Regions from separate parts of the Aeromonas oralensis genome, predicted to be linked through region 3. Evidence: predicted binding sites of a transcription regulator. Region 3 holds the regulator's gene; each other region holds the start of a gene.
The links. The regulator sigma-54, encoded in region 3, starts transcription at its own class of promoters, with help from an activator protein. The targets are predictions, from matches to a motif close to TGGCACNGTTTTNGCTT.
Positions count from the first base shown of each region.

Region 1 (4,798 bases), 1.9 Mb from region 3:
ACATGGAGGCCATCGACATGCCGAGCCGCTGCACCTGCTTGGGCTCGAGATGGCGGAAGATCTGGGCGGCATCCTCTTCGTTGAGGCTCAGCATCAATACCGCCGCCATCTCCATACCGCTCATCTGATCCAGGATCTGGCGCTGACTGTCTGTGATGTCATTGCCGGTGACCTGTGTCTTGTTTTCGTCAGCCATCTTTGTTCGCTACCCATTCTTTAATGACCTGTGCGGCCAGATCCGGTTCGTTCGCCACCAGCGCACGTACCGCCTTGAGCAAGTCCTCGTCACGGTGCAGATCCGGCAGTTTCAGATGGCCGTCACGTACCCCGAACACCGGCTCGGATTCAGCCTGAGCCGCAAGCAGACTGAGCTCGTCATCCCCACCCAAGACGGTGTGGTTGTCGAAGTCCAGTTCCCCTTCCGGCTTGGCATCCGGATAAAGCAGGCGCTTGAGCATGGGCCGCACCACGGTGACGATCAACACTATGATGACCAGCACGGAGGCGGCGATGCGCACCGCACGCCAGAACCAGGGCTGCTCGTAGAGCGGCGCTTCTGCCACGCTTTCAAGCTCGGGCCGGTTGAACGGGATGGCGACCACCTCCAGAGTATCACCACGGGTCACATCAAAGCCAAGGCCACCGCTCAGCAGACGGCGCAGGGTATCGAGTTCGGGCTGGGTACGGGGCTCGCGGGTCACCTTGCCATCGGCAGCGGTAGACGCCTTGTAATCCACCGCCACCGAGACGGTCATGCGGCGAATGCCACCCATCTGGCGCCGGATATGGCTGACGGTGGTATCCAGTTCAAAGTTGCGGGTCGCCTCCTTGCGGGAGCGGCCGGAAGAAGACGCAGTTGTTTCGGCATTGGGGCCGGTCGCCTGCTGCGGAATGTTGGAGGCGGCAGGCGGCTGGTTGGAGAGGGCGCCGGGCACGCCGCCGTTGCTGCCGTTGGCGCTGTTCTCTTCCATGGTCATTTCGGAGCGCACCGCCGGCAAGTCCGGGTTGTAGGTCTTGCGGGTCTGCTCCTGCTGGGAGAAGTCGAGGGAGAGATCGACCTCCGCCGTATAATTGTCGGCGCCGAGTACCGGGATCAAGATGGCGTCAATTTTTTGTTTGTATTCCAGCTCCTGCTTCTGCTGCATCGCAAACTCCTTGCGAGTCTGGGCAGAGACGGGATCCTGGGAGCCCGAGTTGAGCAGGCGGCCGTTCTGGTCGGTCACGGTGACGCGGGTCGGCTCCAGACCGTGCACTGCGGAGGCGACCATGTCGACGATGGAATCCACCTCCCCCTGGCCGAGGGCATTGCCCTTGAGGCTCAGCACCACAGTCGCGCTCGGTTTGCGTTCGTTGCGGGCAAACACGTTGTCTTTCGGGATGGCCAGCAGCACCTGGGCTTTGGCCACGTTCTGGAACTGCTCGATGGCGCTGGCCAGCTGGCGCTCACGGCTCAGCTTGAGGCGCTCGCTCTCCATCCGCTGGCTGACGCCAAAGCTGGAGTCCTTGAGCAGGATGTCTTCCCCGTCACTGGTGGTATCGGTGGCGTTGGCCAGCCCGGCACGGGTCAGCGCCAGCCGGATGCTGGAGTAGTTCTCGGCACTGACCAGCACGCTCTTGCCATCCACCTGGTAGGGGATCTTCTGCTGATCGAGGTAGTCGAGGGTCTTGACCAGCTCCTGGGTGGTGTAGGTGCCCAAGGGCCGCATGTCCGGCTCCTTGCCCCACAGCAGGATGAAAACGGCGATCGCCAGACAGATGGCCAACCCCAGGATCAGGGTGATCTGACGCAGCACATCCGTGTTGGACAGAAAGCCGAGTGCTGAACTCTTCTGCTCATTCTCATCGAGGGCGGCACTGCCCTCATCGTTCATCAGCAGTTCGCCGTTTTGGTCATTAGCCACGATTTATGTCCTTATTGCTGACATGTTCATGATGTTCAGTTGCCATGGTGAGCGCGCTTATACCGGCATGTTCATGATGGTCTTGTAGGCATCGACCATCTTGTTGCGTACCTGCACCGTCGCCTCGAAGGCGATGGAGGATTTCTGGCCGGCGATCATCACCTGGGACAAGTCGACCGAGTTGTCGCCCATGTCGAAACGGGTACGCAGATCGTTGGCGGCCCCCTGCAACTCGTTGACGTTGCCAAGGGCCTGTTGCAGCAACTGGCCAAAGTCGGACGTGACCTGATGGCCGGGCTGGGTCAGCGGCGTGGCGCCGGCTTCGACCTTGAGTGCCTGCATCTCTTGCATCAGGCTGCTTGCACTAATTTCCATATTCCATCCCCAGACAAATCATTGACGCTGTCAGGGTGTAAGCAATTAGGGTGCCAACAAGTAGAAAACCACAAGGCAAGCGGGATGAGGGTGGATAAGCAGCCCGTAACAGGTGATGCGAGAGCAGATTATTTGCCAAGTGACGGCCTTCCCGTCAGCCAGCAAGATGCGGGCCGACGGAAAAGGCCGGAAAGCGGGTGACTAGCGGGTCAGATCCTTGTCCACCCAATATTTTGAGCCAGAGATGTTGGCATCCAGCAGCAAGCCTTTCTCGCCGATCTGGTAGATGGCCATGCCGCCGTTGTACTTGGCGCTGAGCTCGGCGCTCTCCTTGCCCGCCACGGCCCCCATCTCGGAGGTGGCCTCCCAGCCTTGGCTCACGAACGCATCGAACCTGGCCTTGTCTTCAAACAGGATCACCTGCTGGTAGAACTTGCCGCCGAGCCCGGCCGCGAGCCCGGCACCGAACATCTTCATGTAGGTGTGCTTGCCGCTGGTACGATTGACCGCCACCCCGGCCCCTTGGTTGGTGTGCAGCATCAGGGAGAACTTGCGCGAGTCGAACACCGCATAGCCATAGGCCTTGTCAAACAACAGCTTGGCCGAGGGCTGCTGGTTGAATAGCCGCACCAGGGCGGTGTCGGCCATGGTATCGAGGGCAAGACGCGCCTCGTCGGCCGTCTTGGGTTCGAGCATCTCGTCGAGCTTCTTGTCGGCCACCGTCAGCCACTCCTTGCCGGTCGCCACGCTCTTGTCGGTCCAGGCGCCGGCGGTGTTGAACGCCTCCGATCCCCACAGGGAAACCGATGCCCAGGTCGCCTTGGAGAAGTCGGTGACGCTCTGCCACGCCTCCTTGCTGGTGTCGCTCACCGCGCTGCCGAGCTCGCTCGCGGCCGCTTTCACCTTGGCCCAGTCAGCCAGGCTGGGGGCCGATGCCAGCGCCATGGTCGTTGCTATCACCAGGAATCGAATCTTCATGCTGTGCTCCACCCTTTGTGATGAGTTGATGGTCACAGTAGCAGATCTGGCCTAAGCCGGATAAGCCCAATGGCACGAGGCGGGTCAATCAGTGACGCTCGTCATGATGGGCTCCATCCCATTGACGGCCTCGATGGGGCAAAGCCCGCCGCCGCTCTCACGCTATCTCGCGTAGAGTCGCAACAGGACAAAACGAGGTAGGGCAAGTCATGACACCAGGCCCGCCGTCTAGCTGGCGGCGGGCTCTCGGTATTGCTGATGGATGGCGCGAAACGCCTCCTTGTTGCACAGCGCCGCCGCGACGCAGGCGGGGTCGAACTGGTTGCCGGCGTGGGTTTCGAGGTAGGCAAAAGCAGCTTCAAACGTCCAGGCCTGTTTGTAGGGCCGCTCGCTGGTGAGCGCATCGAACACGTCGGCCACCGCGACGATGCGGGCCTCCAGCGGGATCGCCTCCCCCGCCAATCCTTCCGGATACCCCTTCCCATCGAAGCGCTCGTGGTGATAGGCGATGATGTTCTTGAGCATGTCGGTGTGATGGATGCCGTCGAGGCCAAACTCGCTGATCATCAGGGCGATCATCTCCCGCCCTTTGAGCGGGTGGATCTTCATCACCCCGTATTCCTCTGGCGTCAGTTTGCGGGGTTTGAGCAAGATGGCGTCGGGCACCGCAATCTTGCCGATGTCGTGCAGCTCGGAGAAGAGATAGATGAACTCCACCTCCTCGTCGCTCAAGGGATAACGGGTGGCCACGGCGCGGGCGATGAGCCGCGAATAGGCCGACATCCGGTGCAGGTGATTGGCGGTCTCTTCATCCCGGTAGCGGCTGAACTCCCGCGCCGTGGTAAGCGCGCCGCTCAGGGTCTGAATCGAGAAAAATTCCACCGCGATGATGGCCGCCAGGATCTGGGCGTATGCCGCCAGTTCGCCACGGATGGCGGGGGCGAAGTAGCCAGGCTCCCTGGCATCGCAAAACAGAAAACCGAACAGCTTGCTGTTGAACAACAGCGGCTCGGTGTAGCTGGATTCATAACCGGCCGCCAGCAGCTTGCGGCTGTGCTCGGAGGGGGAGCCCAGCAGCGAATCCAGCGTGTCGAGCACCCTTGCTTGCCGGTGTTCGGCCAGATAGCGCAGAGAGGGGACGTCGCTCAGCTTGACCTCGTACTGCACCAGCGGGGAACTTCCCTCGGTGCTGTGGGCAAAGGTCTTGAGCCTGTCCGTGTGCTGGTCATAAATTGCGATGGCCACCCGGCTCAACTTGTCAAACCGCTGCCTGAGCGTAGCGTGCACGTTCTGCATTCTCTCGCCAAATGAGCTGTCCATCCCGTCCTTCCTTCCAGTCTGCCTGCAGGGAGTATAGTGACCCCCGTCTTCCCGCTCTCGCAAAATTGAGTTGAAACTCAACAGCCAGCGAACTGACGGAGCAAGGGTGCCGTCATCGGCCCGTATCGGCTCAAAACGGGCCTGCCTTGGCACAATCCTGCCTCGCCGGAGATATTGTTCGATTCCGCCGTGCCGGCTGTATAGTTTTTGGTTAGCCATTCCGG
Region 1 covers NZ_CP187186.1:1,302,928-1,307,725, reverse strand. The annotation lists gene fliG (flagellar motor switch protein FliG) at 1-196, opposite strand, end outside; gene fliF (flagellar basal-body MS-ring/collar protein FliF) at 189-1,901, opposite strand; gene fliE (flagellar hook-basal body complex protein FliE) at 1,959-2,276, opposite strand; gene befA (beta cell expansion factor BefA) at 2,478-3,254, opposite strand; gene ACPDZI_RS06355 (HD domain-containing phosphohydrolase) at 3,483-4,574, opposite strand.
Region 1: a site for sigma-54 is predicted at 2,316-2,332, ahead of fliE (flagellar hook-basal body complex protein FliE). Genes of this name have one in related genera too.

Region 2 (4,798 bases), 710 kb from region 3:
TCTGGAAGCCGATCAGGCCACGGCTCGGGATCATGAAGTCAAGGCGAACACGGCCTTTGCCATCCGGGGTCATGTTGGTCATCTCACCCTTGCGCAGGCCGAGTTGCTCCATCACGGAACCCTGGTGCGCTTCTTCCACGTCCACGGTAACGGTTTCGAACGGTTCTTGCAGAACGCCGTCTACGGTGCGCAGGATAACTTCCGGACGGGATACCGCCAGCTCGTAACCTTCGCGACGCATGTTTTCGATCAGGATGGACAGGTGCAGTTCACCACGGCCGGAGACACGGAACTTGTCCGGATCATCGGTCTCTTCCACGCGCAGGGCCACGTTGTGGACCAGCTCCTGGTTCAGACGCTCCAGGATGTTGCGGGAGGTCACGAACTTGCCCTCTTTGCCGGCGAACGGTGAGGTGTTGACCTGGAAGGTCATGTTCACGGTCGGCTCGTCAACGGAGAGCGGCGGCAGCGCTTCAACGGCGCCGTTGTCACAGATGGTGTCGGAAATCTTCAGCTCGCCCAGACCGGTGATGGCGATGATGTCGCCAGCTTGCGCATCGGCCACTTCGGTACGGGACAGACCCAGATAACCCAGCACCTGACCGACCTTGCCGGTACGGGACTTGCCGTCGGCACCGACGATGGTGACCTGCTGGTTGGTCTTGACGCGACCACGGGTGATGCGGCCGATACCGATGACGCCAACATAGGAGTTGTAGTCCAGCTGGGAGATCTGCATCTGGAAACCACCGTCGGCATCAGCCTTGGGCGCTTCCACGTTGTCAACGATGGCCTGGAACAGCGGCTCCATGTTCTCGGACTCGACGTCCTGATCCATGGTGGCCCAACCGTTCAGTGCAGAGGCGTAAACCACTTTGAAGTCCAGCTGTTCGTCAGTCGCGCCCAGGTTGTCGAACAGATCGAATACTTGATCCATTACCCAGTCAGGACGAGCACCCGGACGGTCGATCTTGTTGATGACCACGATCGGCTTCAGACCCTGGGCGAATGCCTTCTGGGTCACGAAACGGGTTTGCGGCATCGGGCCGTCAACGGCGTCAACCAGCAGCAGCACGGAGTCAACCATGGACAGTACGCGCTCTACCTCACCACCGAAGTCGGCGTGACCCGGGGTATCAACGATGTTGATGCGGTAGTCGTTCCAGCGGATCGCAGTGTTCTTGGCGAGAATGGTGATGCCACGTTCCCGTTCCAGATCATTGGAGTCCATGATCCGTTCCTGGCCTTCCGTGGAGCGGTCCAGGGTGCCGGACTGCTGCAGCAGCTTATCAACCAGAGTCGTTTTGCCGTGGTCAACGTGCGCAATAATCGCAATATTGCGTAAATTCTCTAACATTCTCGCCTCAATCACCGGGTAAAATTGGGCGCTAATTGTACTCTCGCCTTTGTGATCTGCCTAGCAGAATTGCAGTACATTCGCGCACAACAGGGGATCAGGATCATAGACCTTCCGATCAAAGCCTGCTTAGATGGGGGCTGACCGTATAACGCGCACCATTTTAGTGCACCAAAACGATCCATGGATGCACTACTTTGAGGCGTAACGCGCTGAGATAGCGGGTATCAGGGCTGGCTTATAGCCCCAAATGCCCTGAAATCAAGCTGTCACAAACTTGGCACGATACTGGCTTATGTGAATGCGATGACGCATTCACCCTAAGAGTTTTAACACCGGAGGTTACTTAGCATGTCAGCCCAGAACGTTTTGGCCCTGATCCAGGAACACGAAGTCAAGTTTGTCGACCTGCGCTTTACCGACACCAAGGGTAAAGAGCAGCACGTATCCATCCCTTCCCATCAGGTTGACGAAGATTTCTTCGAAGATGGCAAGATGTTCGATGGTTCCTCCATCGGCGGCTGGAAGGGCATCAACGAATCAGACATGGTGCTGATGCCGGATGCGGCCTCCGCCAAACTGGATCCGTTCACCGAAGAGACCACCCTGAACATCGTCTGTGACGTGCTGGAACCGGCCACCATGCAGGGCTACGACCGCGATCCGCGCTCCATCGCCAAGCGTGCCGAAGACTTCCTGAAGTCCAGCGGCATCGCCGACACCGTGCTGTTCGGGCCGGAGCCGGAATTCTTCATGTTCGACAACATCACCTTCTCGAACACCATGGGCCACAGCTTCGTGAAGATCGAATCCGAAGAAGCCGCCTGGAACTCCGGTACCGATTACGAGCACGGCAACAAGGGTCACCGTCCTTTCGTCAAGGGTGGCTACTTCCCGGTTGCACCGGTTGACTCCTCTCAGGATATCCGTGCCGCCATGTGTCTGGTGCTGGAAGAGATGGGCCAGGTCGTTGAAGCTCACCACCACGAAGTGGCGACTGCCGGTCAGAACGAGATCGCGACCCGTTTCAACACCCTCACCCTGAAAGCGGATGAAGTGCAGGTGCTGAAGTACGTGATCCACAACGTGGCCCACGCCTACAACAAGACCGTCACCTTCATGCCGAAACCCATGTTCGGTGACAACGGCTCCGGCATGCACTGCCACCAGTCCCTGGCCAAGAACGGCGTCAACCTGTTCGCCGGCGACCTGTACGGCGGTCTGTCCGAGATGGCGCTGCACTACATCGGCGGCATCATCAAGCATGCCAAGGCCATCAACGCCTTCGCCAACCCGACCACCAACTCCTACAAGCGTCTGGTACCGGGTTATGAAGCACCGGTCATGCTGGCCTACTCTGCCCGCAACCGCTCTGCCTCCATCCGTATCCCGGTGGTGCCGAGCCCGAAAGCTCGCCGCATCGAAGTCCGCTTCCCGGATCCGGCTGCCAACCCGTACCTGGCCTTCGCAGCCCAGCTGATGGCCGGTCTGGACGGCATCATCAACAAGATCCACCCGGGCGATGCCATGGACAAGAACCTGTATGACCTGCCGCCGGAAGAGGCTGCCGAAGTGCCGACCGTGGCCGGTTCTCTGGACGAAGCCCTGGCCGCGCTGGATGCAGATCGCGAGTTCCTGACCCGCGGTGGCGTGTTCAGCGACGACTTCATCAACTCCTACCTGGAGCTGAAGCAGCAGGACGTTGACCGCGTGCGCATGACCCCACACCCGCTGGAGTTCGAACTGTACTACTCCGTTTAATCCGGAAGCCAGCTCAGAACTTGACCAAACCCGCCGACAGGCGGGTTTTTTCTCTGATAGGATTAAGCGAAATCCCGTCAAGGAGAGATGGATGAAAAACGCCGACCCAGTATGGATGCTGAGCCTGTTGCTGCTGGCCGCCACCGGCGCCCAGGCTGCAAAGGTATACTCCTGGACCGACAGCCAGGGAGTCGTTCACTACACGGATGCCCCTCCTCCCGGCCAGAAAGCCAAGGAGGTCGATCTGCGCGTCGCCCCCTTCATCGGCAGCTCACCCCGCTCGGTGCAAGTTGACAACTTCAACAGCCTCACCGGCGTCGATGCCAAGAAAGAGAAGGAAGCGGCCAAGCTGGTGATCGAGCTGCTCTCCCCAGAACAGGGCAGCACCCTGCGTGACAACACCGGCAACGTGGTGTTTCAGGGTCAGATCAGCCCGCAACCGCCAACCCAGTACGATGTGCGCCTGACCCTGGACGGCAAGGCAGCCCCCATCGTTAAAAACTCGCTCGCCATCCGGGTCGAAAACCTCGATCGCGGTGCCCATGAGGCCCAGCTCGAGCTGCTCGCCAAAGACGGTACGATCCTTGCTAAATCCAAACCAGTCACCTTCTACCTGCACCGGGCCAGCATCAATCCTGCACCCAAAGTGACCCCCCTCAACAACAAGGGGTGATCCTGTGCCTCGATACGGGTAGACTAAATGCACCACATTGGTGCATTGCTGGTGTATAGCACCGTTTTAGGGAGAAACCTGTGCCAACCCGCCCGGATCAAGCCAAGATACTGCTCGATAACTTGCTGACCGCCGTCATCCTGATGGATGAGCGGCTCTGCATACAATTCGTCAACCCGGCCGCCGAGCAGTTGCTCTCCCTCAGTCAGCGCCGGCTGATCGGTATCGAACTGCCCCACCTGCTGGAACACATCTCCCTCGATCTTCAGCGGCTGAAGCAGTGCCTCAGCTCGGGGCAAGGCTTCACCGACAGTGAAGTCACCCTGGTGGTGGAAGGAGAGCCCAGACTGGTGGAGATGAGCGTCAGCCCGCTGGCCGATCATGAGCAGCGGCTGATGGTGGTGGAGCTGCGCAAGATCGACCAGCAGAAGAAGATCAGCCAGGAGCTGCAGCAGCATGCCCAGCAGCAGGCGGCCAAGGAGCTGGTACGCGGCCTGGCCCACGAGATCAAGAATCCCCTCGGCGGTCTGCGCGGCGCGGCCCAGCTGCTGCAAAAGGAGCTGCCCGACCCCGCCCTGCGCGAATATACCGGCATCATCATCGAACAGGCCGACCGGCTGCGAGTGCTGGTCGATCGCCTGCTCGGCCCTCAGCGCCCAGGTCGTCACCAGATGCACAACGTCCACTCGGTACTGGAGCAGGTTCGCCGGCTGGTGGAACTGGAGCTGCCGCCGACGGTGCGTATCGAGCGGGATTACGATCCCAGCATCCCGGAGTTCGAGATGGAGCCGGACCAGCTGCAACAGGCCTTCCTCAACATGGTGCGCAACGCCGCCGAGGCCATCGGCGAGCAGACCGGCCTAATCCGCATCAAGACCCGCACGGCCTTCCAGATCACCATCCACGGCCAGCGCTACCGGCTGGCGGCCGAGATCAAGATCATCGACAACGGCCCCGGCATCCCGGATGCCATCCGCGACACCCTGTTCTATCCCATGATCACTGGC
Region 2 covers NZ_CP187186.1:134,673-139,470, reverse strand. The annotation lists gene typA (translational GTPase TypA) at 1-1,357, opposite strand, end outside; gene glnA (glutamate--ammonia ligase) at 1,709-3,118, shown strand; gene ACPDZI_RS00670 (DUF4124 domain-containing protein) at 3,210-3,791, shown strand; gene glnL (nitrogen regulation protein NR(II)) at 3,872-4,798, shown strand, end outside.
Region 2: a site for sigma-54 is predicted at 1,636-1,652, ahead of glnA (glutamate--ammonia ligase). Genes of this name have one in related genera too.

Region 3 (4,798 bases):
ATCAAGGCAGACAAGGTAGTGGTGATCCGCTCCGGCGAGAAAGGTGCCGAGGTGATGACGGCCTATGGCAAGCCTGCCACCTTCTTCCAGATCCTGGACAACGGCAAGCCGGTCAATGCCCATGGCAACAGCATCCGTTATGAGCTGAAGAACCGGTTGGTGACCATCACCGGCAACGGTCAGCTCAAGCAGGAAGACAGCCAGGTCAATGGCGACCTGATCCGTTATGACATCGTCAAACAGAAGATGATTGCCGAGAGCAAGACCCCGAACCAGCGGGTCAAGACGGTGTTCCTGCCGGATCAGGTAGAGAATTTCGACAAGCCGGCCGATCAGAAGAAGCAGGGAAAATAAACCATGGCAGTGTTGAAAGCAGCCGGCCTGCAAAAAAGTTACAAGCGCCGCATGGTAGTGAGCGATGTGAGCCTGGAAGTGGGGACCGGCCAGATCGTCGGGCTGTTAGGCCCGAACGGAGCTGGCAAGACCACCTCCTTCTACATGATCGTGGGGCTGGTGCAGAGTGATGCCGGCCTCATCACCATCGATGATCAGGACATCAGCCTGCAGCCCATGCATATCCGCGCCCGCAACGGCATCGGCTATCTACCGCAGGAGGCCTCCATCTTCCGTCGCCTGTCGGTGTTCGACAACCTGATGGGGGTGATGCAGACCCGCAAGGGGTTGAGCCGCGAAGAGCGGGAGGACAAGGTCCAGCAACTGCTGGAAGAGTTCAACATCACCCATATCCGTGACAGTTTGGGGCAGAGCCTGTCGGGCGGGGAGCGGCGCCGGGTCGAGATCGCCCGGGCACTGGCTGCCGAGCCGCGTTTTATCCTGCTGGATGAACCCTTTGCCGGGGTCGACCCCATTTCTGTGATAGACATCAAGAAGGTCATCCAGCATCTCAAAGATAGAGGCCTGGGCGTCTTGATCACCGACCACAACGTCAGAGAGACTCTGGACGTATGTGAGAAGGCCTATATCGTCAGCCACGGCAAGATGATTGCCGAAGGTGCACCGGCCGACATACTGGCCGATGAACAGGTCAAGCGCGTCTATTTGGGCGATCAATTCAGTCTATAGTAAGGGGGCATCTCTTCATTTCCTGTGACGACTGCCTCGCTGAACATAAGGATATCCCGACGTAGATGAAGCCGACATTACAGTTGCGTCTCGGCCAGTCCCTGACCATGACGCCGCAATTACAACAAGCGATTCGTCTGCTCCAGCTCTCCACTCTGGAACTCCAGCAGGAAATTCAGCAAGCGCTCGACAACAACCCCTTGCTGGAGCAAGAGGAAAATGATGTGCAGGAGACCAGCCCGGAAGAGCCGGTCGATGCCAGCCAACTCGACTCCAGCGATGCTATGTCCCAGGACAACATGCCGGACGAACTGCCAGTAGATACCACCTGGGAAGAGGTTTACTCGGCCGGCACGGCTCAGAGCGCGGGCCCGATCCACGACGGTGAAGACAGCATCTATCAGGGCGAAACCACCGAAAACTTGCAGGATTATCTGCTGTGGCAGATGCGCCTGACGCCGTTCAGCGACGTGGATGCCGCCATCGCCCTCGCCATCATCGACGCCATCGACGAATCCGGTTACCTGACGGTGTCGCTGGAAGATATCCAGACTGCGGTAAGCAGCGAGGATGTCGAGGTGGAGCTCGATGAGGTGGAGGCCGTGCTCAAGCGAGTGCAGCACTTCGATCCGGTCGGCATTGCCGCCCGCTCGGTACAGGAGTGCCTGCTGATCCAGCTGGGCCAATACTCCCCGGACCTGCCCTGGCTGCACGAGGCCAAGGAGGTGATCCTCGAGCACATGGATTTGCTCGGCAATCGCGACTACCGCACCCTGGCGCGCAAGACCCGGCTCAAGGAGAGCGACCTCAAGGAGGTGCTGGATTTGATCCAGCAGCTGGAGCCGAGACCCGGCAACGGCGTCATCCAGAGTGAATCCCAGTACGTGATCCCGGATGTTTCCGTGGTCAAGAAGGGCAACAAGTGGGTGGTCGAGCTCAACCCGGACTCGGCCCCGCGCATCCGGGTCAACGAGACCTATGCCGCCATGGCCCGTCAGGCTCGCACCAGCCAGGATACCCAGTTCATCCGTTCCCACCTGCAGGAAGCCAAGTGGTTCATCAAGAGCCTGGAGAGCCGCAACGACACCCTGCTCAAGGTGGCCAGCTGCATCGTCGAGCAGCAGCAGGGCTTTTTCGAATACGGTGAAGAGGCCATGAAACCCATGGTGCTCAACGACATCGCCGAAGCGGTGGAGATGCACGAGTCGACCATCTCGCGGGTCACGACCCAGAAGTACATGCATACGCCGCGCGGCATCTTCGAACTGGAAGTTTTTTTCTCCAGTCATGTCAATACGGAGGGAGGAGGAGAGTGCTCATCGACCGCAATTCGCGCGCTCATCAAGAAGCTGGTGACGGCGGAGAATCCCGCCAAGCCGCTAAGTGATAGCAAGATCGCGGATTTGCTGGCCGAACAGGGTATTATGGTGGCGAGACGCACGATCGCAAAGTACCGTGAATCCTTGTTGATCCCGCCATCCAATCAGCGCAAACGCCTGGTTTAGGCAAAACAAAAGGAAGACGTTATGCAAATTAACCTGACCGGACACCATGTCGAGATCACCGAAGCTCTGCGTGATTATGTGAACAACAAATTTGCCAAACTCGAGCGTCACTTTGACCACATCAACAATGTTCATGTGGTGTTGAGCGTAGAAAAACTGAACCAGATCGCCGAAGCCAAGCTGCATGTCAGCGGGGGTGAGGTGTTCGCCAACTCGCAGCATGCCGACATGTACGCTGCGATTGATACCCTGCTGGACAAGCTGGATCGGCAGATCATCAAGCACAAAGATAAGTTAAATCAAAAATAACCATGCAACTTGAACACATACTGAGTCGGGACTGCACCAAAAGTGCGGTCCCTTGTACCAGCAAGAAACGCGCCCTGGAGATCATCAGCGAGTTAGCCGCTGAGCGCCTGGGGACCTCTCGTCAGGTGCTCTTCGAGTGCCTGCTGGCGCGAGAAAAAATGGGCAGTACCGGGATCGGTGCCGGTATCGCCATTCCCCACGGCCCGGATTGGCGACGAGTTTCCGCCGACCGCCATCCTGATGACCTTCGCAGAGCCAATCCCCTTCGATTCCATCGACAATCAACCGGTTGACCTGCTGTTCGCCCTGCTGGTGCCGGAAAGCGAGTGCAAGCAGCACCTCAAGACCCTTTCCCTGATGGCATCCAAACTGGGCGACAAGGCGGTATGCCGCCAGTTGCGCCAGGCAACCAGCGACGAAGAACTCTATCAGATCATGACATCGGCCTGAGATGCAGGCCCTTGCAATGACGCCAAGCGGTGAGGGAACAAGATGCAATTAATAGTGGTGAGTGGGCGCTCCGGCTCGGGCAAGACAGTTGCCCTGCGGGTGCTGGAGGATCTCGGTTATTACTGCGTGGATAACCTGCCGGTCAACCTGCTGCCCCAGCTGATCGTCTCGGTCGAGAGCCAGTATGACAAGCTGGCGGTCAGCATCGACGTGCGCAACCTGCCGGCGAGCCCGGACAAGCTGGAAACCCTGCTGGCCCAGGTTCGCAACGAGGGGCGGGTGGAGTTCTCGAGCTTCTTCTTCGATGCGGACAACGCGACCCTGCTCAAGCGCTACGGCGAGAGCCGCCGGCTGCACCCCTTGTCACGCAATCAGTTGTCGCTGGACGAGGCGATTCGGGAAGAGACCCACCTGCTGGCGCCGCTCTCCTCGACGGCCGACCTACGCATCGATACTACCAACCTCAGCATTCACGACCTGAGCGAGCTCATCAAGACCCGGGTGCTCGGCAAGAAAGAGAACGAGCTGGTGCTGGTGTTCGAGTCGTTCGGCTTCAAGTACGGCATTCCCAAGGATGCCGACTTCGTGTTCGACGCCCGCTTCCTGCCCAATCCGCACTGGATCCCCGAGCTCAAACCCTTCACCGGCAAGGATGAGCCGGTGGCCCGCTACCTCTCCAGCCAGCCTGACGTGATGCAGTTCATCCTGCAGATCGAGAACATGCTGGCGACCTGGTTGCCCCATCTGGAGCGCAACAATCGCAGCTATGTGACAGTCGGTATCGGTTGCACCGGTGGCCAGCACAGATCGGTGTTCATTGCCGAGCAGCTGGCCGGCGCCTTCCGCCTGCTGGGCAAGAACGTCCAGATCCGCCACCGCACCCTCGACAAGAGTGCTCCGCAATTTTGATGGACCAATAGGAAGATCAGATGACCGTCTCAGCCTCGGTGGAAGTGAAAAACAAACTGGGCATGCATGCCAGACCGGCCATGATGCTGTTCGAGCTGGTGCAGGGGTTTGATGCCCACGTGTTGCTGCGCAATGAAGAGGGGGTCGAAGCCGACGCGGACAGCGTGATCGGCCTGTTGATGCTGGACTCCGCCCAGGGCAAGCAGGTGGAAGTCCAGGTGGAGGGGCCCGAGGAAGTGGAGGCCCTGGCCGCCGTGGTGGCGCTGTTCACCTCGGGCTTCAACGAGGAGTAACGACCCTCGGCATGCTCAAGGTGCGCTGCGTGCCAGCGCCTTGAAGGCGGCAAAATCCCGACAAGCCAGCAGACTCCTGCTGGCTTTTTCGTTCATCAGCGCCAGGAACAGGTCGTAGAGCCCCATCGCCTCTTCGTAGTCGGTCTTGGCGATGGCCAGTACGAAGACGAGGGTGGCGCTCTCGCCGTTGCCCCAGTCGATCCCCTGCGGGGCCAGCACGGTATAGACCAGAGTCCGGCGCGCCAGCAG
Region 3 covers NZ_CP187186.1:4,210,901-4,215,698, reverse strand. The annotation lists gene lptA (lipopolysaccharide transport periplasmic protein LptA) at 1-354, shown strand, start outside; gene lptB (LPS export ABC transporter ATP-binding protein) at 358-1,083, shown strand; gene ACPDZI_RS19775 (RNA polymerase factor sigma-54) at 1,149-2,588, shown strand; gene hpf (ribosome hibernation promoting factor) at 2,610-2,897, shown strand; partial or broken gene ptsN (PTS IIA-like nitrogen regulatory protein PtsN) at 2,900-3,347, shown strand; gene rapZ (RNase adapter RapZ) at 3,390-4,256, shown strand; gene npr (PTS phosphocarrier protein NPr) at 4,277-4,549, shown strand; gene ACPDZI_RS19750 (BglG family transcription antiterminator) at 4,565-4,798, opposite strand, start outside.